Regions from separate parts of the Vreelandella sp. L-25 genome, predicted to be linked through region 1. Evidence: predicted binding sites of a transcription regulator. Region 1 holds the regulator's gene; the other holds the start of a gene.
The links. The regulator sigma-54, encoded in region 1, starts transcription at its own class of promoters, with help from an activator protein. The targets are predictions, from matches to a motif close to TGGCACNNNNNTTGCTNT.
Positions count from the first base shown of each region.

Region 1 (5,414 bases):
ACGTTGCGGCGTCTAGGAGCACGACGCCCCCCGACGGGAACGTTTCCTGTGCTGTTCGATCCCTCCCTTGCTAGCGGCCTTATCGGCCACCTTATGGGTGCTCTGGCGGGCGGCGCGCTTTATCGAGAAGCCTCGTTTTTATGTGATCGCTTGGGTAGCCCGCTATTCCCCGATTGGTTTGGGTTAGAAGAGCGCCCGATGGAAGTGGGAGCAACGGCTAGTTCACCGTTTGATGCGGAGGGTGTACAAACCCGTAGCAACCGGTTTATTGATCAGGGGAGGGTGGCGAGTTACATGCTCTCTGCCTACAGTGCGCGTCGTTTAGGGATGCAGTCCACGGGCAATGCAGGCGGCGCGCGCAACATGCGCTTGTTAGCGCCGTTAACGCCGCGGGAAGAGCTGTTAACACAGATGGGGCGTGGTATTTGGGTGACCGAGCTCATGGGGCAGGGCGTTAACGGCGTCACTGGCGACTATTCCCGGGGAGCAGCGGGTTTCTGGATTGAGAATGGCGAAGTACAGTACCCCATTGAGGAGTTCACTATTGCTAGTAACCTCAACAAGATGTTCGCGGGGCTAAGCGGTGTGGGAAGTGATACGGATACCCGTGGCAGTATTCACACGGGTAGCTGGCTGATTGATGCGATGACAGTGGCAGGAAGCTAGTCGACAAGTGCTGACTTGGTAAACTAGCTACTGGTCTTCGTCAAACCGTGCGTCGAACAGAGCTTCAATGGCATCTAGCGCCTGTTCGGCGTCGTTTCCTTCAGCGGCGACAGTGAGCTCGGTGCCGCAGGGGGCGGCCAGCATTAGCAGCGACATAATATTGGCGGCATCGGCTTTCTGCTGCTGCTTATAAACCACGATATTCGCGGAAAACTGCTGGCCACATTTCACCAGTTTGGTGGCCGCGCGGGCATGAAGACCACGCTGGTTGGTAAGTGTTAAGGTTCTTTTGGGCACTCTGGTTCCTTTTTGCCGAGTGGGTCTTGAAACTTAGGTCTTGAGAAGCTTAGGCCTTAAAAATTAGGTTCTGAAGCTCAGGGCGTGCTGGCAGCGGCGGGTGTGGTAACGCATGGCACCGCAGGCTCTTCGCTCAGCGTGTATTGTAACCCCAGCTCACGGTGTCTCAACTGTACTTCTCCGGTCTGTTTAACCAGCTTTTTAGCAAGCTGTTCGACCATATAAACAGAGCGGTGTTGCCCGCCGGTGCAGCCAATAGCCACGGTTATATAACTTCGCTGGCTATTTTGGTAAGCCGGAAGCCACTTTTCCAACCAAGCCTGAATATCATTGGTCATTGCCTCGACCATTGGGTAGCTACTTAAAAACGCCACTATATTAGCATCACGCCCTGTAAATTGGCGCAGGGTAGGGTCCCAATAAGGGTTGGGCAGGCAGCGAACATCGAAGACTAAGTCGGCATCCATGGGTACGCCGCGTTTGTAGCCAAACGACTCAAACGTCAGTGTTAGCTGATCTTTTCGCTGGTGGGCGACTTGATCAGTAATGCGGCGTCTCAGGTCATGCACGGATAAGCGCGACGTATCGATCAACAAGTCAGCGAGATCGCGAATTTCAAGCAGCGTCTCTTCTTCTTTATTGATGGCCTCTTCCAACGTCATTTCGCTATCCCGGGTAAGCGGGTGGCGACGGCGGGTGGCTGAGTAACGCTCCAAAAGAATGCGCGCATCCGTGGTCAGATAGATGACCTGAAAACGAATTTCTCGCTGGCGTAGTTCTTCCAGTAAAGCTGGGAGGCGTTCAAGCGCCGTAGGAAGGTTGCGCGCGTCAATGCTCACTGCTAAGTGAGTGCGCTCGCCTTGCTCACGTAGTTCATCAACTAATGAGCCCAGCAGCATGGCGGGTAAATTGTCGATAGCGTAGTAGCCAAGATCCTCTAGCGCTTGTAAGGCGATAGATTTACCGGACCCTGAACGGCCGCTAATGATCACCAGTTGCATAGCGTCTCTCTTGGCTTGCATGGGAGGAAATTATCGCTGCGTGCAGTGGCCACCGCCCATAAAGCCTAGGCGGCTTGTTCGCGAATCTTGGCGGTAATAAGTGCTAAGAGTTCGCGCTGACTATCGGCTTTACGTAACTGCTGACGCGTATGGGCGTCGTTCATAATAGTAGCCACTTGGCCAAGCAGTGCTAGGTGGGTGTCATCTGCCTCTTCTGGTACCAGCAGCACAAACACAAGATCCACCGGGTCGCCATCAATGGCGTCGAAGTCTACTGGCTCAGCAAGCTTTAAAAAGCCAGCAATGGGTGCGCTACAGTGAGGACTGCGAGCGTGGGGGATGGCAACCCCGTTGCCTATCCCCGTACTGCCTAGTCGCTCGCGGCCAATGAGTCGGCTAAACACCTCTTGGCTATCTAGGCTGGGTGTATTTTGGGCGATAAAGGTGCTGAAAAACTCCAGCACCCGTTTTTTGCTGCCCCCGGGAACGTCATAAAGCACGCGCTCCGGGGGGAGGATGGTTTCCAACGTCATTGAGTTAACGCACACCAGCGCCCTGGGCGCGAGCTTGTGCTTTTTCCTTATGTTTAACGAGTTGACGATCGATTTTGTCTGCTAGCGCATCAATAGCGGCATACATGTCGTTATCAAGCGCTTCGGCGTGAAGGTCTGCACCGGCAGCGTGCAGTGTGCAGGCTGCTTGCTGGCGCTCCTTCTCAACAGATAAGGTCACTTGCACCGTGGTAATGTTGTCGTAGTGGCGTTCAACGCGCTCTAGCTTTTCGTTAACGTAGTCGCGCAAGGCGTCAGTCAGTTCAACGTGATGACCAGTGATGTTTACTTGCATTGACGTGCTCCTTATCCATCGGACTGTACTTCGATTGTAACCCTTTTTACGCTATTGCAAAGCCCTTGCGTTGAGTTTGTTCATACGTACCGCTTAACTAGCGTAAACGGCGGCGCTCACTTGACGAGGGAATGCCCATTGACTCCCGATATTTTGCGACAGTACGCCGTGCAACGCTAATGCCCCCCTCTTCAAGCAGAGTCACCAAGCGGCTATCGGAGAGCGGTTTTCCTGAGGGCTCATCCTGAATCAGCTTTTTGATGCGGGCGCGAATGGCTGTGCTGGAGTGGCTGTCGCCGCCGTCTTGGCCGCTTACCTGGCTTGAGAAGAAGTACTTAAGCTCGAAAACGCCCCGTGGCGTGTGAATAAATTTCTGCGTGGTCACACGAGATATGGTGGATTCGTGCATCTCTACCGCTTCAGCAATATCCGCTAAAATCAGCGGTTTCATTGCTTCTTCGCCATGCTCCAGAAAGCCAATTTGGCGTGCAATAATTTCACGCCCAACTCGTAGCAGCGTGTCATTGCGACTCGATAAGCTTTTGATCAGCCAGCGGGCTTCTTGGAGGTGCTCTTTGAGGAACTGGTTGTCTTGGCTTTTGTCTGCGCGTTTGATCAAGCTGGCGTAGTCGGGCTGTATACGCAAGCGTGGTAGTGCTTCTGGATTGAGCTCTAAATGCCAACCTTCATTGTCGTGCCGAACGACTAGGTCGGGGGTGATGTAGCTGTCGTCGGTAACGCCATAGGTGCTCCCAGGGCGTGGGTCAAGGCTGCGAATTAAACGGATGACATCGTCAAGCTGCTCGTCATCAAGGCTTAAACGGCGCTTGAGAAGCCGCATATCGTCTTTGCCTAATGCTTCCAAAAACTGGCGAACCAGCCGTTTGGCGGGCATTAGCAGAGGGGTGTCCTCAGGTAGTGAGGCGAGTTGCAGCATCAGGCATTCACGCAGGTCTCGGGCAAAGACGCCGGTGGGCTCAAATTGCTGCAAGCGCAGCAGGGTATTTTCCACTTCCCGCTGGCTTAAGCTGTCATGGCCTTGGGCTTTTAATCCTTCCCGAATGTCATTAAGCGGCTGGGTGAGATAGCCGTTGGCATCCAGCGCATCAATCAGGCTTTCCGCGATGGCGTATTCTCGCGGGCTAAAGTCTGTCATGGCCAGTTGCCATAGCAGGTGGCCATGTAGGCTTTGTCCAGCGGCTTGGCGCTCGAAGTCGGGGCCTTCACTGCTGCCACCCAGGCTGCCTATGTCTTGATAGGTATCTGACCAGTCACTGTCGACGGAGAGTTCGTTGGGGATGCTCTCGGACCACTCAGCCTCTTGAGGCTCACTGACAGCCTGCTCGCCAAACTCATCTTCTTGCTCAAGCATGGGATTGGCATCTAGCGCTTGCTGAATTTCTTGACGAAGGTCCAGCGTCGATAGCTGAAGCAGGGCGATAGCCTGCTGCAGCTGAGGTGTCATGGTCAGCTGTGTGCCGATACGCAATTGGAGAGAAGCTTTCATGACCATCTGAGAACCACTCGTTAATCAGAAAGCTCCACCCTAGAGCGAGTTATGGCTTGGTGCAAGTGCAATAAGCATGCCACTAAAAGAAATGCTTCTGCAGGTCACTGTTTAAAGGCGGAAATCAGCGCCTAAATAGACATCTCGAACCTTCTGGTTGTTGAGGATTTCCTGGGCGTTTCCACTGGCAATGATGTGACCGTCGCCAACAATGTAGGCAATATCACAAATATCCAGCGTTTCACGAACGTTATGGTCGGTGATCAATACGCCAATGTGGCGTTTCTTTAACGCTCGAATGATAGCTTTAATTTCCCCAACGGAAATCGGGTCAACCCCGGCAAAAGGTTCATCCAGCAGGATAAAGGCCGGTTCGGTGGCCAATGAGCGGGCGATTTCAACACGGCGGCGTTCGCCCCCAGAAAGACTCATGCCTAAGTTGTCGCGTATATGAGTGATGTGAAAATCTTCAAGTAGTAACTCAAGTTGTGCTTCCCGGGCGCTTCGATCAAGCTCTTTGCGTGTCTCTAAAATGGCCATAATGTTGTCAGCCACGGAGAGCTTGCGGAAGATGGAAGCTTCCTGGGGTAGATAACCAATCCCTGCCATGGCGCGTTCATGCATAGGAGCATGAGTGAGGTCAAGGTCGTCAATGCCTACTTTGCCCGCATCCAATTTGACCAACCCCACAATCATATAAAACGAGGTGGTTTTACCTGCACCATTAGGGCCAAGTAGCCCAACCACGCTACCTTGAGTGATTTCCAGATTAATATCTTTAACCACACGGCGGCGCTTATAGCTCTTCGCTAAATGATGGGCGTAGAGCGTTTTTACTGGTGTGGGGGCTGGGGATGTTGATGCTGCCACGTGGCCACTTCCTATTGTTCGGGCTGAAGGGTCATACGAATACGCTGATTTTCACTGCCGCTAACGTCAGAGCGTGCTTGTACTACTTCTTGATCGATAAAGTACTCTAAACGTCCACCTTGGAAGTGATCTCCTTGCTGGGTCAGCTCAGCTTGGTCAATCAGCTCAACCCGGCGTTCGGAAACGTGATAAATAATCCGACGCGCCCAGCCTTCTATAGGGGTTTC
Region 1 covers NZ_JBSXNH010000064.1:21,760-27,173, forward strand. Annotated here, with positions in the region: gene pmbA (metalloprotease PmbA) at 1-666, shown strand, start outside; gene AC13CN_RS08940 (HPr family phosphocarrier protein) at 694-963, opposite strand; gene rapZ (RNase adapter RapZ) at 1,041-1,964, opposite strand; gene ptsN (PTS IIA-like nitrogen regulatory protein PtsN) at 2,030-2,497, opposite strand; gene hpf (ribosome hibernation-promoting factor, HPF/YfiA family) at 2,502-2,810, opposite strand; gene AC13CN_RS08960 (RNA polymerase factor sigma-54) at 2,908-4,323, opposite strand; gene lptB (LPS export ABC transporter ATP-binding protein) at 4,429-5,187, opposite strand; gene lptA (lipopolysaccharide transport periplasmic protein LptA) at 5,199-5,414, opposite strand, start outside.

Region 2 (5,414 bases), on a different contig from region 1:
CGGGGCCGGTAAAACCACCATGATGGATATCATTACCGGCAAAACCCGCCCCACCGAAGGCAGCGTGTGGTTCGGCAGCCGCCATAACCTGCTGCAGATGAACGAGCCGGAAATCGCTAGCCTCGGCATTGGCCGCAAGTTCCAGAAGCCCACGGTGTTCGAAGCGCTCAGCGTATTCGAGAACCTGGAGCTTGCCATGGCCGCCGACAAGCGCATCTTTCCCACGCTGACCGCCCGCATGACCGGGGAGATTAAAGACCGCATTGACGACGTGCTGGAAACCATCGGCCTGACTGCGCTGCGCTTTCAGCCCGCCGGTATTCTCTCCCACGGCCAAAAACAGTGGCTGGAGATTGGCATGCTGCTGATGCAGCGCCCGCGCCTGCTGCTGGTGGATGAGCCGGTGGCCGGGATGACTGAGCAGGAGATGGAGCGCACCGCCGAGCTGCTCACCGGTTTGGCGGGCAAGCAGTCGGTGGTGGTGGTGGAGCACGACATGGGCTTTGTGCGCTCGATTGCGCGCAAAGTAACCGTGCTGCACCAGGGCAGCGTGCTGGCCGAAGGCAGCATGGATCAGGTCTCCAACGACCCCAAAGTGGTCGAGGTGTATCTAGGGTCGGATGAAGAGGAGAGCGCCTGATGCTGGCGATTGAAAAGCTCAACCAGTTCTACGGCGAGAGCCATACGCTGTGGGACTTAGACCTAGACGTGCCCGCCGGGCAGTGCACCTGTGTGATGGGTCGCAACGGGGTGGGTAAAACCACCCTGATGAAAGCCATCATGGGCGAAGTCGCGGTGAAGAGCGGCCAACTGCGCTACCAGGGCAATGATGGCGAGATCGAACTCACCAAAAAAGCCGTGGAAGCGCGCTCGCGACTGGGCATCGGTTTTGTGCCCCAGGGGCGGCAGATCTTCCCGCTGCTGACGGTGGAGGAGAACCTGCGTACCGGGCTTGCTGCGCGAGGCGACGGGCTGAAAAAAATCCCCGAGCGTATCTACGAGCTGTTTCCGGTGCTCAAAGAGATGAAACACCGCCGTGGCGGCGATCTCTCCGGTGGGCAACAGCAGCAGCTCGCCATTGGCCGCGCGCTGGTGATTGAACCGAAACTGCTGATTCTGGACGAGCCCGGCGAGGGCATTCAGCCCAATATCGTCGCCCAAATCGGCCAGGTGATTCGCCAACTGATCAAAGAGGACGGCCTGACGGTGCTGCTGGTAGAGCAGAAGCTACCCTTCGCCCGCAAATACGCCGACCGCTTCGTGATCATGGACCGCGGCCGCCCGGTGGCCAAAGGCGAGATCAGCGAACTCTCCAACGAGCTGATTAAGCAGCATTTGACGGTTTAAGTTATCCACAACCACTTTAACCTTTCTTTTCCTGTTGACAGAGCACACTCTAATAGCCCTCTCGTTTCATGTAGAAAAGAGGGGGCTTTTTGCTTAAAACCCTGCGCTGAGTAGGTTTTGGCGCTGCGTTTTATGTGTAATATGGCGGGTTTCAACAATAACCATCGGGTGGGATATGCGTTATAAAGACAAACATCAGCTCGCTGCCGAGTGGCAGTCACTCCTGGAGCGCACGCCTTTGGCGCTACGCCAAGCGGTGGAGACACTGGTGGAATCCCGCCGCGATATCTTTGCCGATCATTTCTATCAAGTGATGCTGGAAGACCCCCACGCGTCGCTGTTTCTCTCCAATGAGCAGGTGAAAAACCGGCTTCACCCCTCCATGCAGCGCTGGCTCAGCGCTATGTTTGCCGTCGAGCACGCCGATTTCGAATCCCTGGTCGAGCAGCAGGAAAAAGTCGGCCAGGTGCATGCGCGTATCGATATCCCGGTGAACTTGGTACTTAATGGCGCACGGCAGCTAAAGCAGGCGCTTTATGAGCACATTAACAGCACCTTTAGCGCTGAACTCTCTTCCGGTGATGCAGCGGTTTACGTGTCTGATCATATTGATATGGCCATGGAAATAATGAGCCATGCCTATTCAGTGGCGAATAATCGTAATACCCGTATGGAAGAAGCCTATAAGCTGTTCTCTTTAACCCAGAGCATCGGCGATGAGCGCGAGCGACAGCGCTCCGCACTGCTCGATTGGGAGAACGCACTGATGTTTGCCGTGGCTGCGCAGCAGGCAACGACGGCTTTACCCCGATTAGCCAGCTCCGAGTTTGGGCTTTGGTATCACCATAAAGCGTGCCACGCCTTTGAGGGCGCGCCGGAAATTACCACCATTTCACAGCATGTTCGTCGCGTGGACGAGGAGTGGCTCGCCCAGCTAGGCGACTCAGACAGCCAGCGTCGCCTGACTGCGTTGAGCAGCATTCGCGATGCGGCTCGCACGATCTTGATGCTGTTGGATGACGTTCTGGATCGCGCCTCGGGGCTCGAAGCAGGCCGCGATAGCCTGACGCGTCTGCTCAATCGCAAGTTCCTCTCGGTGGTGCTGAGCCGTGAAATAGAGATCGCCCGGCATTCGGAAAAGTGTTTTGCGCTGCTCATGGTGGATATTGATCACTTCAAATCAATTAATGACACCCATGGCCATGATGCTGGCGATAACGTACTGCAGCAGGTGGCCAGAATTCTTGACCGCTCGACCCGAGGTGGCGACTACGTGTTTCGTATGGGCGGTGAAGAGTTTCTGATTGTGCTGGTGGATACGGATCAAGACGGCAGCCGACTGTTTGCCGAACGGCTGCGCCACGCGGTGGCCAAAGAGCCGATGTTAGCCGCTGCCGATACGCTATTGAACGTCACGGTGAGCGTCGGGGTTACGCTTCATGATGGCCACCCAGACTACCAACGCTCGATGCAGCGCGCCGACCAAGCGCTGTACCAGGCGAAACGCAGTGGTCGCGACCGAGTGGTTGTCTGCTAGTAACGGATTGATTGGGGAGAGAATCATGTTTCCGCAGCGCATAATGCCGTCAAAGGTTGTGTGGCTACTAACGATGCTGTTAATAAGCGCACCGCTATCGGCCGCCCATCATGGTGGTGCCCGCCAGGAAGGTATGGCGGGGCAGGCATCCTCTATTGAGGTTGCCCACCCCTGGGCACGCGCCACTCCGCCGGGGGCCGGAGCGGGCGGTGGCTTTGTTACTCTCACCAATCACGGCGATGGCGATGACATGCTGCTGGGGGCGACCAGCCCGATCACCGAGCGTGTCGAGATTCATATTATGGAGATGGACGGCGATGTGATGCGCATGGTACCCCTGCCCGGTGGCATCGAGCTACCGGCGGGCGAGAGCGTGACGCTAGCGCCGGGCGGTTTACACTTGATGTTGATGGAACTGGGCTCACCCATCGTGGAGGGTGCACCCGTCTCTGTGACGCTGGAGTTCCAGCACGCCGAGCCGATGGAGATCGAACTTCAGGTGCTGCCAGTGGGTGCCTCTCCGGAAGGGAGCCACCATGAAGGTGGTCACCCTAAAGGTGCCCATGATCATGGGCACGCGGCGCACTAAGTCGGCCTACCGTCCTGTTAGCCTTGGCGAGCGGGGCGACGCTTCCACCATATCACGCCTGCGGCCACGCACATCACGATGATGGCGATGCATACCGCCAGCAGGAAGAGCTGATTGGTAAGCCCAAACTCCTGCCCCAAGTGAACGTTAATCCCAAACTCCAGCCAGCGGCCTAGCGGGCCATAGTCGGCGTAGCTCATATCGAGCAGCGGCTCACCACGCCGCCCCTGCCGTTGCGCGGCCACCAGAGATAAATGCCGGTGGCGACTAACAAAATCGACCAGCCCGCGGCAATCTCAATCAGCTTGCGCGGGGTTTGCCCGAAGAACTTGAAGCTATGCAGGTAGCGAACGGTCCACATCACCGTTCCCCGGTCATCCAGCGAACCAAGCACCTCAGCCGTATAGGGATTGACGTACACGGCCAGCCGTTCGCCGGTTAGGTGCAATGTGATGGCTATATGCACATATTTGGTGCATTGGAGGGCTGGGCAAGAGGGTTGAGGCTCAAAAAAAGATCTTTATGACGGTAAAAAAGCGCCTTCACCATTTTGGCGCATTCTTTGCATTTATAAGGCAATGATGAATCCACAAGGAAGCGACAGCGCCCCATGATGTTGAGCGAACTTGCCCCACCCGCTGCTGGTTCCGGCCACCGCTTTGACGCCGAGCGCCGCTGGGCCGCCTCGCTGGCCTTGCGCTTTGCCAACCGCGACGACGTGACAAGGCTAATTCAGGCGCGCCACCAAGGGCCGTTACGGGTACAGCGCCCCTTCTACCCGGAAGGCAGCCAGGAAGCGTGCCACGTTTACGTATTGCACCCGCCCGGCGGGCTCGTGAGCGGTGATGCGCTGACCATCCGCGCCCATATCGAGCGCGGTGCCCATGCGCTGCTCACTACGCCCGCTGCCAATAAGCTCTACAAAGCCGACAGCCAAGGCGTGGCCTGGACACAGCACACCGAGCTGACGGTAGAAGAGGGCGGCACCTTAGAGTGGCTACCCCAGGAAACCATCGCGTTTAACGGCTCAAAGGGTACTCAGGGCACCCATATTGCGCTGCAGGGTAATGCCCGCTGCCTAGGCTGGGAAGTGATGGCGCTCGGACGCCCGGCCAGCGATCTGCCCTATGTCACGGGGCGCATCGAACAGCACTTTCGCTTAACCCTGGATGGCAAGCCGCTGTGGCTTGAACGCCAGCCGCTGGACCCCGCACACCCACGCTTTGCGGGCCGCTGGGGGCAGGGCGGCGCCACGGTGCAGGCCACGCTCTGGGCGGTGGGTATTGACGATGCCGCTGTGGCTATTGAAGCACTGCGCGAAGCGCTGCCGGATAACCCCCGCTGGGCGGTAACCGTGCGCCACGGCGTACTGCTGATGCGCTATCTAGGCACATCCCGTAACGAAGCCTGGGCCCTGTGTGAACACGCCTGGCAGCTACTACGGCCGCGCTGGATCGGGCGCGAAGCGCATACGCCGCGCATTTGGCTAACTTAATTGGCAACACGCTGATAACGCTGGAGACACTCCATGGAACTGACCCCACGAGACAAAGACAAGCTGATGCTGTTTACCGCCGCCCAGCTTGCCGAGCGCCGCAAAGCGCGTGGTTTAAAACTGAACTACCCCGAAGCGGTAGCGCTGATCAGCTTTGAGATTATGGAAGGCGCGCGAGATGGCCGCAGCGTGGCGGATTTAATGAGCTACGGCCGCGAAATCCTCACCCGAGACGACGTGATGGAAGGCGTGGCGGAGATGGTCGATGAAGTACAGGTGGAAGCCACCTTCCCCGACGGCACCAAGCTGGTCACCGTTCACACGCCGATCAACTAATCATCCACCGTTAGGAGAGCGCCATGATTTCCGGCCCAATGATTCCAGGACAGTATCAGTTACAAGAGGGTGATATCGAGCTGTGCGCGGGTCGCGAGCGTATCACCGTG
Region 2 covers NZ_JBSXNH010000066.1:213,841-219,254, forward strand. Annotated here, with positions in the region: gene urtD (urea ABC transporter ATP-binding protein UrtD) at 1-640, shown strand, start outside; gene urtE (urea ABC transporter ATP-binding subunit UrtE) at 640-1,347, shown strand; gene AC13CN_RS10525 (diguanylate cyclase) at 1,523-2,884, shown strand; gene AC13CN_RS10530 (copper chaperone PCu(A)C) at 2,958-3,473, shown strand; gene AC13CN_RS10535 (PepSY domain-containing protein) at 3,491-3,673, opposite strand; gene AC13CN_RS10540 (PepSY domain-containing protein) at 3,670-3,939, opposite strand; gene AC13CN_RS10545 (urease accessory protein UreD) at 4,084-4,968, shown strand; gene ureA (urease subunit gamma) at 5,002-5,304, shown strand; gene AC13CN_RS10555 (urease subunit beta) at 5,343-5,414, shown strand, end outside.
Region 2: AC13CN_RS10545 (urease accessory protein UreD) is a predicted target of sigma-54. The motif match lies at 4,025-4,042, and genes of this name have one in related genera.